DNA from 4 places in the Streptomyces sp. NBC_00986 genome. Region 4 is predicted to be linked to each of the others. Evidence: riboswitches for the same ligand, from Rfam matches in the RefSeq annotation. Region 4 holds a riboswitch; each other region holds the start of a gene.
What was found. Region 4 has a riboswitch for cyclic di-AMP ahead of OG504_RS28475 (M23 family metallopeptidase). Riboswitches for the same ligand answer to the same signal wherever they lie in the genome.
Positions count from the first base shown of each region.

Region 1: it holds a riboswitch for cyclic di-AMP, as region 4 does, so the genes downstream of both, OG504_RS15360 (M23 family metallopeptidase) here and OG504_RS28475 (M23 family metallopeptidase) in region 4, are expected to answer to the same signal.
Region 2: it holds a riboswitch for cyclic di-AMP, as region 4 does, so the genes downstream of both, OG504_RS31530 (transglycosylase family protein) here and OG504_RS28475 (M23 family metallopeptidase) in region 4, are expected to answer to the same signal.
Region 3: it holds a riboswitch for cyclic di-AMP, as region 4 does, so the genes downstream of both, OG504_RS09775 (peptidoglycan DD-metalloendopeptidase family protein) here and OG504_RS28475 (M23 family metallopeptidase) in region 4, are expected to answer to the same signal.

Region 1 covers NZ_CP108733.1:3,579,842-3,583,042, reverse strand. Annotated here, with positions in the region: gene OG504_RS15365 (M16 family metallopeptidase) at 1-1,383, shown strand, start outside; cyclic di-AMP (ydaO/yuaA leader) riboswitch at 1,598-1,750, shown strand; gene OG504_RS15360 (M23 family metallopeptidase) at 1,763-2,518, shown strand; gene OG504_RS15355 (GntR family transcriptional regulator) at 2,707-3,201, shown strand, end outside.
Region 2 covers NZ_CP108733.1:7,039,700-7,042,900, reverse strand. Annotated here, with positions in the region: gene eno (phosphopyruvate hydratase) at 1-373, opposite strand, end outside; gene OG504_RS31530 (transglycosylase family protein) at 692-1,387, opposite strand; cyclic di-AMP (ydaO/yuaA leader) riboswitch at 1,397-1,570, opposite strand; gene OG504_RS31525 (transglycosylase family protein) at 1,765-2,784, opposite strand; gene OG504_RS31520 (cytochrome P450) at 2,999-3,201, opposite strand, start outside.
Region 3 covers NZ_CP108733.1:2,233,410-2,236,610, reverse strand. Annotated here, with positions in the region: gene OG504_RS09780 (alpha-galactosidase) at 1-1,059, shown strand, start outside; cyclic di-AMP (ydaO/yuaA leader) riboswitch at 1,363-1,525, shown strand; gene OG504_RS09775 (peptidoglycan DD-metalloendopeptidase family protein) at 1,530-2,480, shown strand; gene OG504_RS09770 (SGNH/GDSL hydrolase family protein) at 2,723-3,201, shown strand, end outside.
Region 4 covers NZ_CP108733.1:6,378,067-6,381,267, forward strand. Annotated here, with positions in the region: gene OG504_RS28470 (PP2C family protein-serine/threonine phosphatase) at 1-838, shown strand, start outside; cyclic di-AMP (ydaO/yuaA leader) riboswitch at 1,072-1,228, shown strand; gene OG504_RS28475 (M23 family metallopeptidase) at 1,240-2,250, shown strand; gene OG504_RS28480 (aldo/keto reductase) at 2,305-3,201, shown strand, end outside.

The DNA of each region.
Region 1 (3,201 bases), 2.8 Mb from region 4:
GAGCTCGCCACGATGGAATTCCACCCGCAGCCCCAGGCCGGCGAGGCCAGGCCGTGGGCCTTCCCGGCGCCGGAGCGCGGGACGCTCGGCAACGGCCTGACCGTGCTGCGCTGCCACCGCCCCGGCCAGCAGGTCGTCGCCGTCGAGGTGCTCCTGGACGCGCCCCTGGACGCCGAACCGGCCGGCCTGGACGGTGTCGCCACGATCACCGCGCGGGCCTTCTCCGAGGGCACCGACAAGCACTCCGCCGAGGAGTTCGCCGCCGAGCTGGAGCGCTCCGGCGCCACCCTCGACGCGCACGCCGACCACCCCGGGCTGCGCCTGAGCCTGGAGGTCCCGGCCTCGCGCCTGGCCAAGGGCCTCGGTCTGCTGTCGGACGCGCTCAGGGCACCCGCGTTCGCGGACAGCGAGGTCGAGCGGCTGGTCCGCAACCGCCTCGACGAGATCCCGCACGAGACGGCCAACCCGTCCCGCCGCGCAGCCAAGGAGCTCTCCAAGGAGCTGTTCCCGGCGACCTCGCGCATGTCGCGCCCGCGCCAGGGCACCGAGGAGACCGTCCAGAAGATCGACTCCGGGGCCGTACGCGCCTTCTACGACCGGCACGTCCGTCCCGCGACGGCCACCGTCGTGGTCGTCGGCGACCTCACCGGCATCGACCTGGACGCGCTCCTGGCCGAGACCCTGGGTTCGTGGACGGGTTCCACCGCGCAGCCGCGTCCCGTGCCGCCGGTGACCGCCGACGACACCGGGCGCGTCGTGATCGTGCACCGGCCCGGCGCCGTCCAGACGCAGCTGCTCATCGGCCGCGTCGGATCCGACCGGCACGACCGCGTGTGGCCCGCGCAGGTGCTCGGCACGTACTGCCTCGGCGGCACCCTCACCTCCCGCCTGGACCGTGTCCTGCGCGAGGAGAAGGGCTACACCTACGGTGTGCGGGCGTTCGGCCAGGTGCTGCGTTCGGCACCCGACGGCACGGGCGCCTCGATGCTCGCCATCAGCGGCTCCGTGGACACCCCGAACACCGGTCCCGCGCTGGACGACCTGTGGACGGTGCTCCGCAAGCTCGCCGAGGGCGGACTCACCGACGCCGAGCGGGACATCGCCGTACAGAACCTCGTCGGGGTGGCGCCGCTCAAGTACGAGACCGCCGCGGCCGTCGCGAGCACGCTGGCCGACCAGGTCGAGCAGCACCTGCCCGACGACTACCAGGCGACGCTGTACCAGCAGCTCGCCGCGACCGGCACCGTGGAGGCCACCGCGGCGGTCGTGAACGCCTTCCCGGTGGACCGTCTGGTGACGATCCTGGTCGGCGACGCGGAGCAGATCAAGGAGCCCGTCGAGGCGCTCGGCATCGGCGAAGTGACCGTCGTCGCGGCCGAGTAGACGACCCGTAGCGAGCCGACGAGCGGCACGCGCGCGTGGGGGCCCTGGTGACTGAAGCGTCACCAGGGCCCCCTAATGTCCGAATTGGGGGAGAGGTTGCCCGTCTGCCCTGTGGCATGTGCAACAAAACCCGTGATCCGTTTGGGGATTGAAAGTCGTCCCCCTTAGCGTCGGTCCGGCTGTCCGTCAGGCACCGCGCCGCACTCGCGGCACCGGACAGTCATCGCCGAGTCCCCGTACGGCGCGAGCCAGGGGAGCCGGGGACCCACGTCCCTGGGGTGAATCGGACGCCCGTCGAGGGGGTCCGTAGGAGACCTTCCTGCTCCGAACCCGTCAGCTAACCCGGTAGGCGAGAAGGAAGGAAAGGACCAGCCACTCCATGGCGTTCACCCGCGCCACCGGGAAGCACCGTCGCCCGAGCCGGACCCACCGCACCACCGTTCGTGTCGCGAGTGTCGCGGCCCTCACCACCACCGGCGTCGTAGGCACCCTGGCCGCCGCCCCGGCGTTCGCCGCGGAGCCCGCCCCTGAACAGACCGGCCTCACCCCCGTCATCGCCATGGGCGACGCCGTCGCCGAGAAGATCGACGCCCAGGCCGCCGCCCAGCAGCAGGCCGCGGACGAAACGCTGGCCAAGGAGGTCGCCCGCGCCAAGGCCGCCGCACTGGCCAAGGCGGAGCGCGAGGCCGAGGTGCGCGCCGCCCGCGCCGCCGAGCGCAAGAGGCTCAACACCTTCGTCGCGCCGGTCACCGGCTCGTACGTCTCCACCGGCTACAAGACCGGCGGTTCCCTCTGGTCCTCCGGTGCCCACACCGGCATCGACTTCCACGCCTCGACCGGCACCTCCGTGCACGCGGTCGGCTCCGGCACCGTCGTCGAGGCCGGCTGGGGCGGCTCGTACGGCAATCAAGTGGTGATCAAGATGGCCGACGGCATGTACACCATGTACGGGCACCTGTCGTCCATCGGTGTCTCCGTCGGCCAGACGGTCACTCCTGGCGAGCAGATCGGCCTCTCCGGGGCGACCGGCAACGTCACCGGACCGCACCTCCACTTCGAGGCCCGCACGACCGCCGAGTACGGCTCGGACGTCGACCCTGTCGCGTACCTCCGCAAGCACGGTGTGAACGTCTGACGACGTAGCGCCGCACTTCCCGAAGCCCTGGCCCGCCCGGCCGGGGCTTTCGGCGTTTCCGGAGCCCTCCTGTCCAAAAAATATCCATGGATTCCGGCCCGCCATCGGAAATTCCCGCTCATTGCAATAGAGTCACGGAACACACGTCAATCGTCGACGTTTCACGGGGATTAAGGCGGAGGTCGGACATGCGTATTCCGGCGCACTCGGTATGCACGGCGATCCGGGACGACATCGTCGCCGGTGTCTACGAGCGCGGCAGCCGGCTCACGGAGGAACTCCTCGCGCGCCGGTACGGGGTCTCGCGCGTCCCCGTCCGGGAGGCTCTGCGCACGCTGGAGGCCGAGGGGTTCGTGGTGACCCGGCGGCACGCGGGCGCGTGCGTCGCGGAACCGACCGAGCAGGAGGCCGCCGACCTGCTGGAGATGCGGATGCTGCTGGAGCCGCTCGGCGCCTCGCGGGCCGCCCAGCGCCGCACCGAGGCCCACCTCAAGGTGCTGCGCGGCCTCGTCAGACTGGGCCAGGAGCGCGCCAGGCGCGGCAACAGCGAGGATCTGCGCTCCCTGGGCAGCTGGTTCCACGAGACGCTGGCGCAGGCCTCCGGGAGCCCCGCGCTGACCTCGATGCTGACTCAGCTGCGGCACAAGATCGCCTGGATGTACGCGGTGGACGCACCGGCCAAC
Region 2 (3,201 bases), 660 kb from region 4:
ACGCGGCGTGCGCGACGGCGAGGGAGACGCCGAGGATGGCGTTGGCGCCGAGCGAGCCCTTGTTGTCGGTGGCGTCCAGGTCGAACATCGCCTGGTCGATCAGGCGCTGCTCGGTGGCGTCGTAGCCGACGAGCTCCGGGCCGATCTGCTCGATGACGGCGAGGACGGCCTTCTCGACGCCCTTGCCGCCGTAGCGGTTGGGGTCACCGTCACGCAGCTCGATGGCCTCGAAGGCACCCGTGGAGGCGCCGGACGGAACGGCGGCACGACCCGTGCTGCCGTCGTCGAGGCCGACCTCGACCTCGACCGTGGGGTTGCCTCGGGAGTCCAGGATTTCCCGGGCTACGACGACGTCGATGGACGGCACGAGCATCTCCTTCTTGGGATCTGACGCGGCTACGGCAACACCGCAGCGGCTCTGCGAGACGAGCCTAACCGGCTCGGGGCGATTGGCCATCCGGTCGGCCGCCTGATGGACAGAACCGAGAGTAAATTGTTTCCGAACGGAACAAAGAGTTCGGCAAAAGTGCGGGAACACGGGCGGGGACGCAAAAAAGCCCCGCCCCGGTGCGTACGGGGGAACACGCACCGGAGCGGGGAGCCCGTGGGGGACGGGGGTGGCCCTCACGGGGTCTCCATCATGGACACCACGGATGTGAGGGCGCTGTGGTTCAGCTACGAGCCGCGTAGGTCACTTCAGGTGGAGCTGCTGGCCCGGGAAGATGAAGTCGGCGTCGTCGATGATGTCCTTGTTCAGCTTGAACAGCTGCTGCCAGCCGCCCTTCACCTTGTGCTTCTCGGCGATGGAGCTGAGGGTGTCGCCCTTGACGACCTTGTACTCGCCGTCACCCTTCTTGACCTTCTTGCCGGTCGGGGTGGTGACGGTCTTCTTGGCGGCCGGGCGCTCGGCGGAGCGGGAGGCGGTGGTGTCGCTCGTGGAGCGGTCGCTGGTGGAGCCGCTGCTCGAGGAGGAGCTGTTGCCGCTGGAGCTGGAGGAGCTGCCGCCGGAGTAGGAGGCGCCCGACAGGCCGGTGCCGCAGTTGGGCCAGGCGCCCTTGCCCTGGGCGGCGAGAACCTTCTCCGCCACGGCGATCTGCTGGGACTTGGAGGCCTGGTTCGCGGTGGAGGCGTAGGCGGTGCCGCCGTACGCGGCCCACGTCGAGGCGGAGAACTGCAGACCGCCGTAGTAGCCGTTACCGGTGTTGATGGACCAGTTGCCGCCGGACTCGCAGCTGGCGACCGTGTCCCACTCGGACGCGGTGGCGGCGGAGGCGCTGCCCGTCGCCATGAGCGGGGCGGCTATCGCGACACCGGTGACGCCGGCGAGCGTGGCGACGCGGGTGGCCTTGGACGGACGACGGTGCTTGCCCTTGCTGGAAAACAGCATGGAAAATCCCAATCCCCTCACCGACGCCTGCGAGGTGAGCTGTCGGGTTCGGGCCGTGTGAGTTGCCCGGCCGCACACCTCTCGGTGCGCGACTTCACCCCAAGCCGGTTCCGGTCGTCTCTCAACTCCCGGGCCCGGCGCTTACCTTGGGTCCCCCGCTCCTGCCTACGGCGCTTTACGCGACGACTGTTCCCGGAGGCCGCTGGCAGGACTCGGCGTTGCGGCAACCGGACGCTCGTGGTGACGAGCGGCCTTGACCGTAGACACGGAATCCACGGAATTCCAAAGACGATCAGGCCTTCTGAGACTCATCCCACACTTTGATCAAACCGGACATTCCCGAGCGAAGCGTGACGTGAACTCCCGCTGCCCTCTTGCTACTTTTCGTCCACTTCCGTACCGACGTCCAAGGTCTGACCGGCGGCGATCTGGGTCGGATCGGCGCCTATCACCTTTTTGTTCTCGGCGTAGAGCGCGCGCCATCCGCCGTCGTAGCCAAGGGAGTCGGCGATGGACGCGAGGGAGTCGCCGGCGCGGACGGTGTAGGTCTGCGGCGACACGCTTTCCTCGGCACTGGCGCCGCGATGCTTGCCGGCACTCTGCCGAGTGCCCTGCTGCTCGCCCTGCTGGTCGTCGGAATCGCCGAGCGCGCCCGTGTCGACGAGGCTCCACTTGCCCACCGCCTGGGCCGAGTTGTCCGTTTCGTCGATTTTCGGGGAGGCGGCGGCCGAGTCGTTGCCGGCCGCGGGAGTGGTGGACTTGTCGGACTTGCTGGAGTTGTCCGTCGCGGTCGGTGAGGGACTGTCGGTCGACGAGTCGCCGCCGGACGCGTCGGACGAAGTCGAGTCCGTGGTGCCGGAGTCGGACAAGCCGGAGGAAGCGGACGAGTCGGATGAACCGGAGTCGGAGTCGGAACCGGAGCCGGAGTCGGAGTCGGAACCGGAGCCGGAGTCGGAGGAGTCGGCCGGGGTGGCCGACGGGGAGTCACTCGCGAGGCCGGTGTCGACGTCCGTCGAACCCGAGGTGGTGGTGAGCCCGGAGAGCAGCGCGCAGGTGGTCCAGGCGGAGGTGCCCTTGTCGGCGAGGATCTTCTCGGCGACGGCTATCTGCTGGGAGCGGCTGGCCAGGTCGGCGCTGGGCGCATAGTCGGGGCCGCCGTACTTGTCCCATTCGTCCTGGGTCATCTGCAGGCCGCCGTAGTAGCCGTTGCCGTCGTTCATGCTCCAGGAGCCGCCGCTCTCGCAGTTGGCCACCTTGTCCCAGGTGGTGCCGTCGGCGGCGTTCGCGGCGGCGGCCCCGAGGAGGGGGATGGCGATGGCGGAGCCGGTCACCCCGGCCGCGACGAGGAGAGCCGGAGCCTGGCGGGGGCGACGGTGACGACCGTTCCCGGAGAGCATGCGGAGGCCTTTCGCGTGACAGCGGGGGGACCGCGCGGCGGGTGGGGCAAGGGGTGGTGCGGGGCGCCGCGCTGGTAGGTGAACGTATCCACAGTCGATCACTTGTCACAAGTTAATGCCACGGAGATCACGTGAAGATCACAGAGTTGAAGAACTGTCACTTTCGGGTTTAGGGGTCCGGACTGCCTGTTCAACGGCGCCCCGGACCGCCTGTTCAACGGCGTTCCGGGGTGAACTCCACGGGGAGGGTGCGCAGTCCGCGCATGATGAGGCCGCCGCGCCAGCGCAAGTCGGCCGGATCTCCGGCGAGTTGCAGGTCGGGGAGGCGGGTGAGGAGGGTGGCCAGCGCGGTCTGGCCCTCCAGGCGGGCGAGCGGGGCGCCGAGGCAGTAGTGGATGCCGTGGCCGTAGCCGAGGT
Region 3 (3,201 bases), 4.1 Mb from region 4:
AAGCGCACCAGCGACCGTGCCGGGCTCGGTGACTGGACCCCCAACCCGGACCGCTTCCCGGCAGGGCTCAAGCCCCTCGCCGACCGCGTCCACGCGCTGGGCATGCAGTTCGGCATCTGGGTCGAGCCCGAGATGGTCAACGCGGACAGCGACCTGTACCGCGCCCACCCCGACTGGGTGCAGTACCAAGAGGGGCGAAAGCGGACGGAGTTCCGCAATCAGCTCGTACTGAACCTCGCCCGCGAGGACGTCCAGGAATACCTCTGGGAGCAACTCGACGGGCTGCTCTCCAGTGCCCCGATCGACTACGTGAAGTGGGACTTCAACCGCTGCTTCACGGACGCCGGGTGGCCCGGTGACGCCTATCCGCAGCGCCTCTGGGTCGACCACGTGCGCGCGCTGTACGCCCTGTTCGACCGGTTGCGGGCGGCCCACCCGGAGGTGGCCTTCGAGTCCTGCTCGGGCGGCGGTGGCCGGATCGACCTCGGCATCATGAGCCGCACGGACCAGGTGTGGACCTCGGACAACACCGACCCGCTCGACAGGCTCGCCATCCAGCACGGCTTCAGCCAGATCCACCCCGCGCGCGTGATGGCCGCCTGGGTCACCGACAGCCCGAACACCCAGCTCAACGGACGCGTCAGCAGCCTGCGTTTCCGGTTCGTGAGCGCCATGGCCGGAGTGCTCGGCGTGGGCGGGGATCTCTCGGAGTGGACCGAGGAGGAACTCGCCGAGGCCCGCCGGTGGGTGGACCTCTACAAGGAGATCCGCCCGCTCGTGCAGCACGGCGACCTCCACCGCCTGCGCCCGCCGAGCGGCGGACTCAGTGCCGTGCAGTACGTCCGCGGCGACGAGACCGTCGTCCTCGCCCTGCTCCAGGCGCAGCACTACGGCGAGCCGCTGCCGGCGCTCCGGCTGCGCGGGCTCGACCCGGCAGCGTCGTACGAATGCCTCGAAACGGGCGAAGTCCACCGGGGTGCCGTCCTGTTGCACCACGGACTGCGCACCGGCCTGCGTGGTGACCTCGATGCGACGGTTATCCGGCTGCGTCGCATCTGATCCATCTGTCCCAATTGCAGCCTTCGTGCCAACTCGCTCTGGAATAAAGGAACCTGAGAGTTGTGTACGTGAGCAGCGTCATATTCGTGACCGTGCGTCGTTCGTCATGTTCACGTAATTGACGTGCTTTTGCAGGGGAATTGAGGGGTCGAGTCCGGTGGGAATTCACGGAGGGTGACTGTGAATTCCCACAGGGAAACGCAAGGAACGCAAATCCGTGGAACCTCCTGCTTGTCCCTTTGCGTCTTCCTCGCTTACGTTCGCCACCAATCCGGACGGACGCCCAATCCTGCCGCCGACCGGACTCCGCACACACCCACCCGTATGCGGCAGGAGCGGGGGACCCACAGGTAAGACGCCTGTTCCGGTCTCCGGAACGGGCTTGGGGTTTAGCCGCGACCAGCGCGCGGCCGGGCATCTCCAGCCCGCACCCGACAGCTCACCTCGCAGGCGCCGGAGAGGAATTCGTCATGCCCGCGAAGGGTAAGCACCGCCGCCCGAAGTCCCAGCGACTCACCCGCTCGATGGCCGTAGCCGGAACCGGCGGCGCAGCGCTCGCCCTTCCGCTCATGGGAGCCACCGGCGCCCATGCCGCGACCACGACTTCCGCTCCGGAAAAGGCAGTTCAGTCCGTTCCGGTGGCCGGGAAGACGGTTTCTGAGAAGTCGGCCGCGAAGACCGTCTCGAAGGCCTCGGGCGTCAAGACGTATGCGGTGCGGTCGGGCGACTGGCTCGCGAAGATCGCCGAGGAGCAGGACGTCACCGGCGGCTGGAAGAAGCTCTACCAGGACAACCGCGAGGCCATCGGCAGTGACCCGTCGCTGATCCACCCGGGCCTGAAGCTCTCCCTCGGCGAGAAGGCCTCGACGGGCGGGACGAGCGGGACGGGCGCGAGCAAGTCGTCCAACTCGTCCACGTCGTCCGGCTCTTCGTCTTCTTCCTCGTCCTCGTCGTCTTCGTCCTCGAAGAGCACGTCGGCCTCGCAGAGCGACGACAGCACCAGCAGCTCCTCCGGTTACACCCTCCCCGTGACCGGCGGCACCATCGGCACCGGCTACCGCGTCGCGGGCAGCATGTGGTCCAGCGGCTACCACACCGGCGTCGACTTCGTCGTCCCGACCGGCACCACTGTCAAGGCGGTCGCCGCGGGCACGGTCGTCTCGGCGGCCTACGACGGCGCCTACGGCAACGAGGTCGTCATCCGGCACGCGGACGGCGAGTACTCGCAGTACGCCCACATGTCGCAGCTGTCCGTCTCGGCCGGCCAGACCGTGACCGAGGGCCAGCAGATAGGCCTCTCCGGCGCGACCGGCAACGTGACCGGCCCGCACCTGCACTTCGAGATCCGGACCACGCCGTACTACGGCTCGGACGTCGACCCGGTCGCCTACCTCCGCTCGCACGGCGTCACCGTCGGCTGACGCCGGGCCCCGACGCCTGCCCCACGCAACCGAAGGCCGGACCCGAGAATCTCGGGTCCGGCCTTCGGGCATAGCAGTTGAGGGGTCAACACCCCTGATCAGAGGCTTATTCCGACTTTGGACAACCCTTTACAAGTGGCTTATCTCACCGCCCGTCAACCCCTAAATACGATCGCGTAGGTCACATGCGAGGGTGAATTATGGTTGCCGTGGCTAACGATTCGAAGAGTGACAACAGATCAGTGATCGGGTCGTACGTGGCGGTGGGGGACAGCTTCACCGAGGGCGTCGGCGACCCAGGGCCCGACGGGGCGATGGTCGGCTGGGCCGACCGGTTCGCGGTACTGCTCGCGGATCGGCGGCCCGAGGGCGACTTCGAGTACACCAACCTGGCCGTGCGCGGGAAGCTGCTCGACCAGATCGTGGCCGACCAGCTCACCCGGGCCAAGGAGATCGGGCCCGACCTGGTCTCCCTGGCCGCGGGCGGCAACGACATCATCCGTCCGGGCACCGACCCCGACGAGGTCGCCGAGCGCTTCGAACGCGCGGTCGCCGACCTCACCGCCGCCGTCGGCACCGTCATGGTGACGACCGGCTTCGACACCCGCGGCGTGCCCGTGCTCAAGCATCTGCGCGGCAAGATCGCCACCTACAACGGACATGTGCGGGCCATCGCCGACCGCTACGGCTGCCCGGTGCTCGACCTGTGGTCCCTGAAGAC
Region 4 (3,201 bases):
CGACGCGGTCACCGAGGTGGTCACCGTGGCGACGGTCGCCGTCCTCGCCGTCCTCATCAACCTCCTCGTCCGCCGCAGCAGCGAACAGCTCGCCTCCGCGCGCGAGATCGCCGAGGCCGCCCAGCGGGCCGTACTGCCCGAACCGGCCGAGCGGATCGGCGGGTTCGAGATCGCGGCACGGTATGAGGCGGCGCAGGAGGGCGCGTTCATCGGGGGCGACCTGTACGCGGTGCAGGACACCCCGCACGGCGTACGGCTGGTCGTCGGTGACGTGCGCGGCAAGGGCATGGGCGCGGTCGCCGCCGTCGCCGTGGTCATCGGGGCGTTTCGGGAGGCCGCCGAGCAGGAGGCCACCCTGGAGGCGGTCGCGCAGCGGCTGGAGCGGGCGCTGGCGCGCGAGGGCACCCGGCGTGACGGGCTCGACGCGTTCGAGGGGTTCACCACGGCCGTCCTCGCCGAACTCCCGCACGGCGACGGCGTCGTACGGATCGTCGACCGGGGACACCCGCCGCCGCTGCTCCTGCTCGAGGACGGCACTGTACGCACGTTGCAGGTCCAGGAGCCCGCACTGCCTCTGGGAATGGGCGAGTTGGGGGTCTGGCCCGACCGCGCCGAGGAGTTCGCGTTCCCGGGCGGGGCCACTCTCCTCGTCCACACCGACGGGCTGTCCGAGGCGCGTGACGCCCGCGGTGTCTTCTACGACCCCGGGGCGCGGCTGGCCGGCCGGACCTTCCGCACCCCCGAGGCGCTGCTCGGCATCCTCGCCAAGGAGGTGCGCCGGTACTCCGGGGGCTGGATGACGGACGACATGGCGATGATCGCCGTACGCCATCCATGACCGTTATTACGGGGGGTGACTGCGTGAGCGCCCTCCGCATAACAACTGACATGCCGTCAATACCTGTGGGAATTCTGAGACTTGGCCAACTCGCCCGTTTTTCGCCGGTGGTGGGCCCTTCGTCCAGCAAGGAAAGGTTAATGATCAAGCCGAACAGCTTGGAAACGGGCGCCCGTGTCTATTAACGTTCGATAACGCAGCGCGGTCGTCCCAGCCGTCACTAGAGATGGCTCCGTGCGCACGCGCCGAATCCTGAAAGGGAACCGGGGAACCACCACTTGGGGTGAATCGCTCGTCGACTGCCGTGGAAACACGGCCGGTTTACGCGCGTAGGAGACCTTCCTGCTCCGAACCCGTCAGCTAACCCGGTAGGCGAGAAGGAAGGAAAGGAGCACGCCCACGTGGCGTCCAACCAGGCTGCCCCTGAAGCCCCTGTCGTCTACGGCGGTTACCGCCCCGACGAGGGCCCCTGGGAGGAGTGGAATCCCAGTGCGGAGTCCGTTGCTCCCAACCGCGGCAAGCACCGTGTCGCCAAGCAGCGTGGTGGCGGGGGATTCGCCCGCAGCTCCACCGTCCTGGGCGTCGGTGTCATAGCCGCCGTCAGTGCGGGCGGCATGGCCAGCGCCAACACCGGCAAGCCGCCGGTATCGATCTCCATACCCGACCTGCCCTCCGTGGGCCATCTGCTGGACGACTCGTCCAGTAGTACCCCCAAGGGTTCGGCGACCGCCCTCAGTAGTGTCGGCGTCTCCACCACCGAGACCGCCAAGGGCGCCTCGGACGCCGGTGAGCTGCTGCGCAACCGGATCATGGCGCAGGCCGAGTCGCAGCAGGTACAGGTCGACGGCAAGTCGAAGGCCGCCGTGGAGGCCGCCGTCGCCAAGCAGGTCGACGACGCCGCCGCGAAGGCCGAGAAGGACGCCGCGAAGAAGGCCGCCGACGCGAAGAAGGCCGCGGAGGCCGCCGCCCAGAAGAAGGCCGAGGCCGCGAAGCTCGCCGCGCTGGCCAAGCAGTACACGCTGCCGGTCGGCTCGTACACGATCACCGGCACCTTCGGCCAGGCCGGCTCGATGTGGTCCTCCGGGTATCACACGGGCCTCGACTTCGCCGCGCCCACCGGCACGCTGATCAAGGCGATCCACAGCGGCACGGTCACCGAGGCGGGCTGGGCCGGGTCGTACGGGTACCGCACGATCCTCACCCTCGACGACGGCACCGAGCTGTGGTTCTGCCATCAGTCCTCGATCAACGTGAGCGTCGGGCAGAAGGTCTCCACCGGCGAGGTCATCGGCCGGGTGGGCGCGACCGGCAACGTGACCGGGCCGCACCTCCACCTGGAGGTGCACATCAACGGCGCCGCCACCGCGAGCGACCCGGCGCCCTGGCTGCGCAGCAAGGGCCTCAACCCCTGATCTCTCCCTGATCGTCTGGAATATCCCGTTCCGGTCCGGCTGTTGACGAGAAGCATGACTTCTCTTCGCAAGCTGGGCCGGTCCGATCTCGAGGTCTTCCCGCTCTCCCTGGGCGGCAACGTCTTCGGCTGGACCGCAGACGAGGCGGCCTCCTTCGCCGTCCTCGACGCGTACGCGGCCGCGGGCGGCAACTTCGTCGACACCGCCGACTCGTACTCGGCGTTCGCGCCGGGCAACCACGGCGGCGAGTCCGAGACCATCATCGGCAAGTGGGTCAAGGCCCGCGGCAACCGCTCCGACGTCGTCATCGCCACCAAGGTCAGCCAGCACCCCGACTTCCCCGGCCTGAGCGCCGCCAACATCAGGGCCGCCGCCGACGCCTCCCTGCGCCGCCTGGACACCGACCACATCGACCTCTACTACACCCACTTCGACAAGGTCGAGGTGCCGGTCGAGGAGATCATCGGCGCGCTGGACGAGCTGGTGAGGGCGGGCAAGGTGCGGCACATCGCCGCGTCCAACATCACCCCGGAGCGGCTCCGGGCCTCCCTCGACTTCTCCGAGCGCGAGGGCCTGGCGCGCTATGTCGCCCTCCAGCCCCACTACAACCTGGTCTCGCGCGACACCTACGAGGGTGAGCTGAGCGCGCTCGCCGCGCAGGAGGGCCTGGCCGCGGTCCCGTACTTCGCGCTGGCCGCCGGCTTCCTCACCGGCAAGTACCGCCCCGGTACGACGGTCGACAGCCCGCGGGCCAAGGGCGCCGAGAAGCACCTGACCACCGAGCGCGGCCAGAAGGTGCTGACGGCCCTGGACGAGGTCGCCCAGGCCCACGACGCCCCGGTCGCCACGGTGGCCCTCGCCTGGCTCGCCGCCCAGCCCACGGTCGCGGCCCCGATCGCGTCGGCCCGGTCGCTGGAGCAACTCCCCGCGCTGCTGGGCGTGGCCGAACTG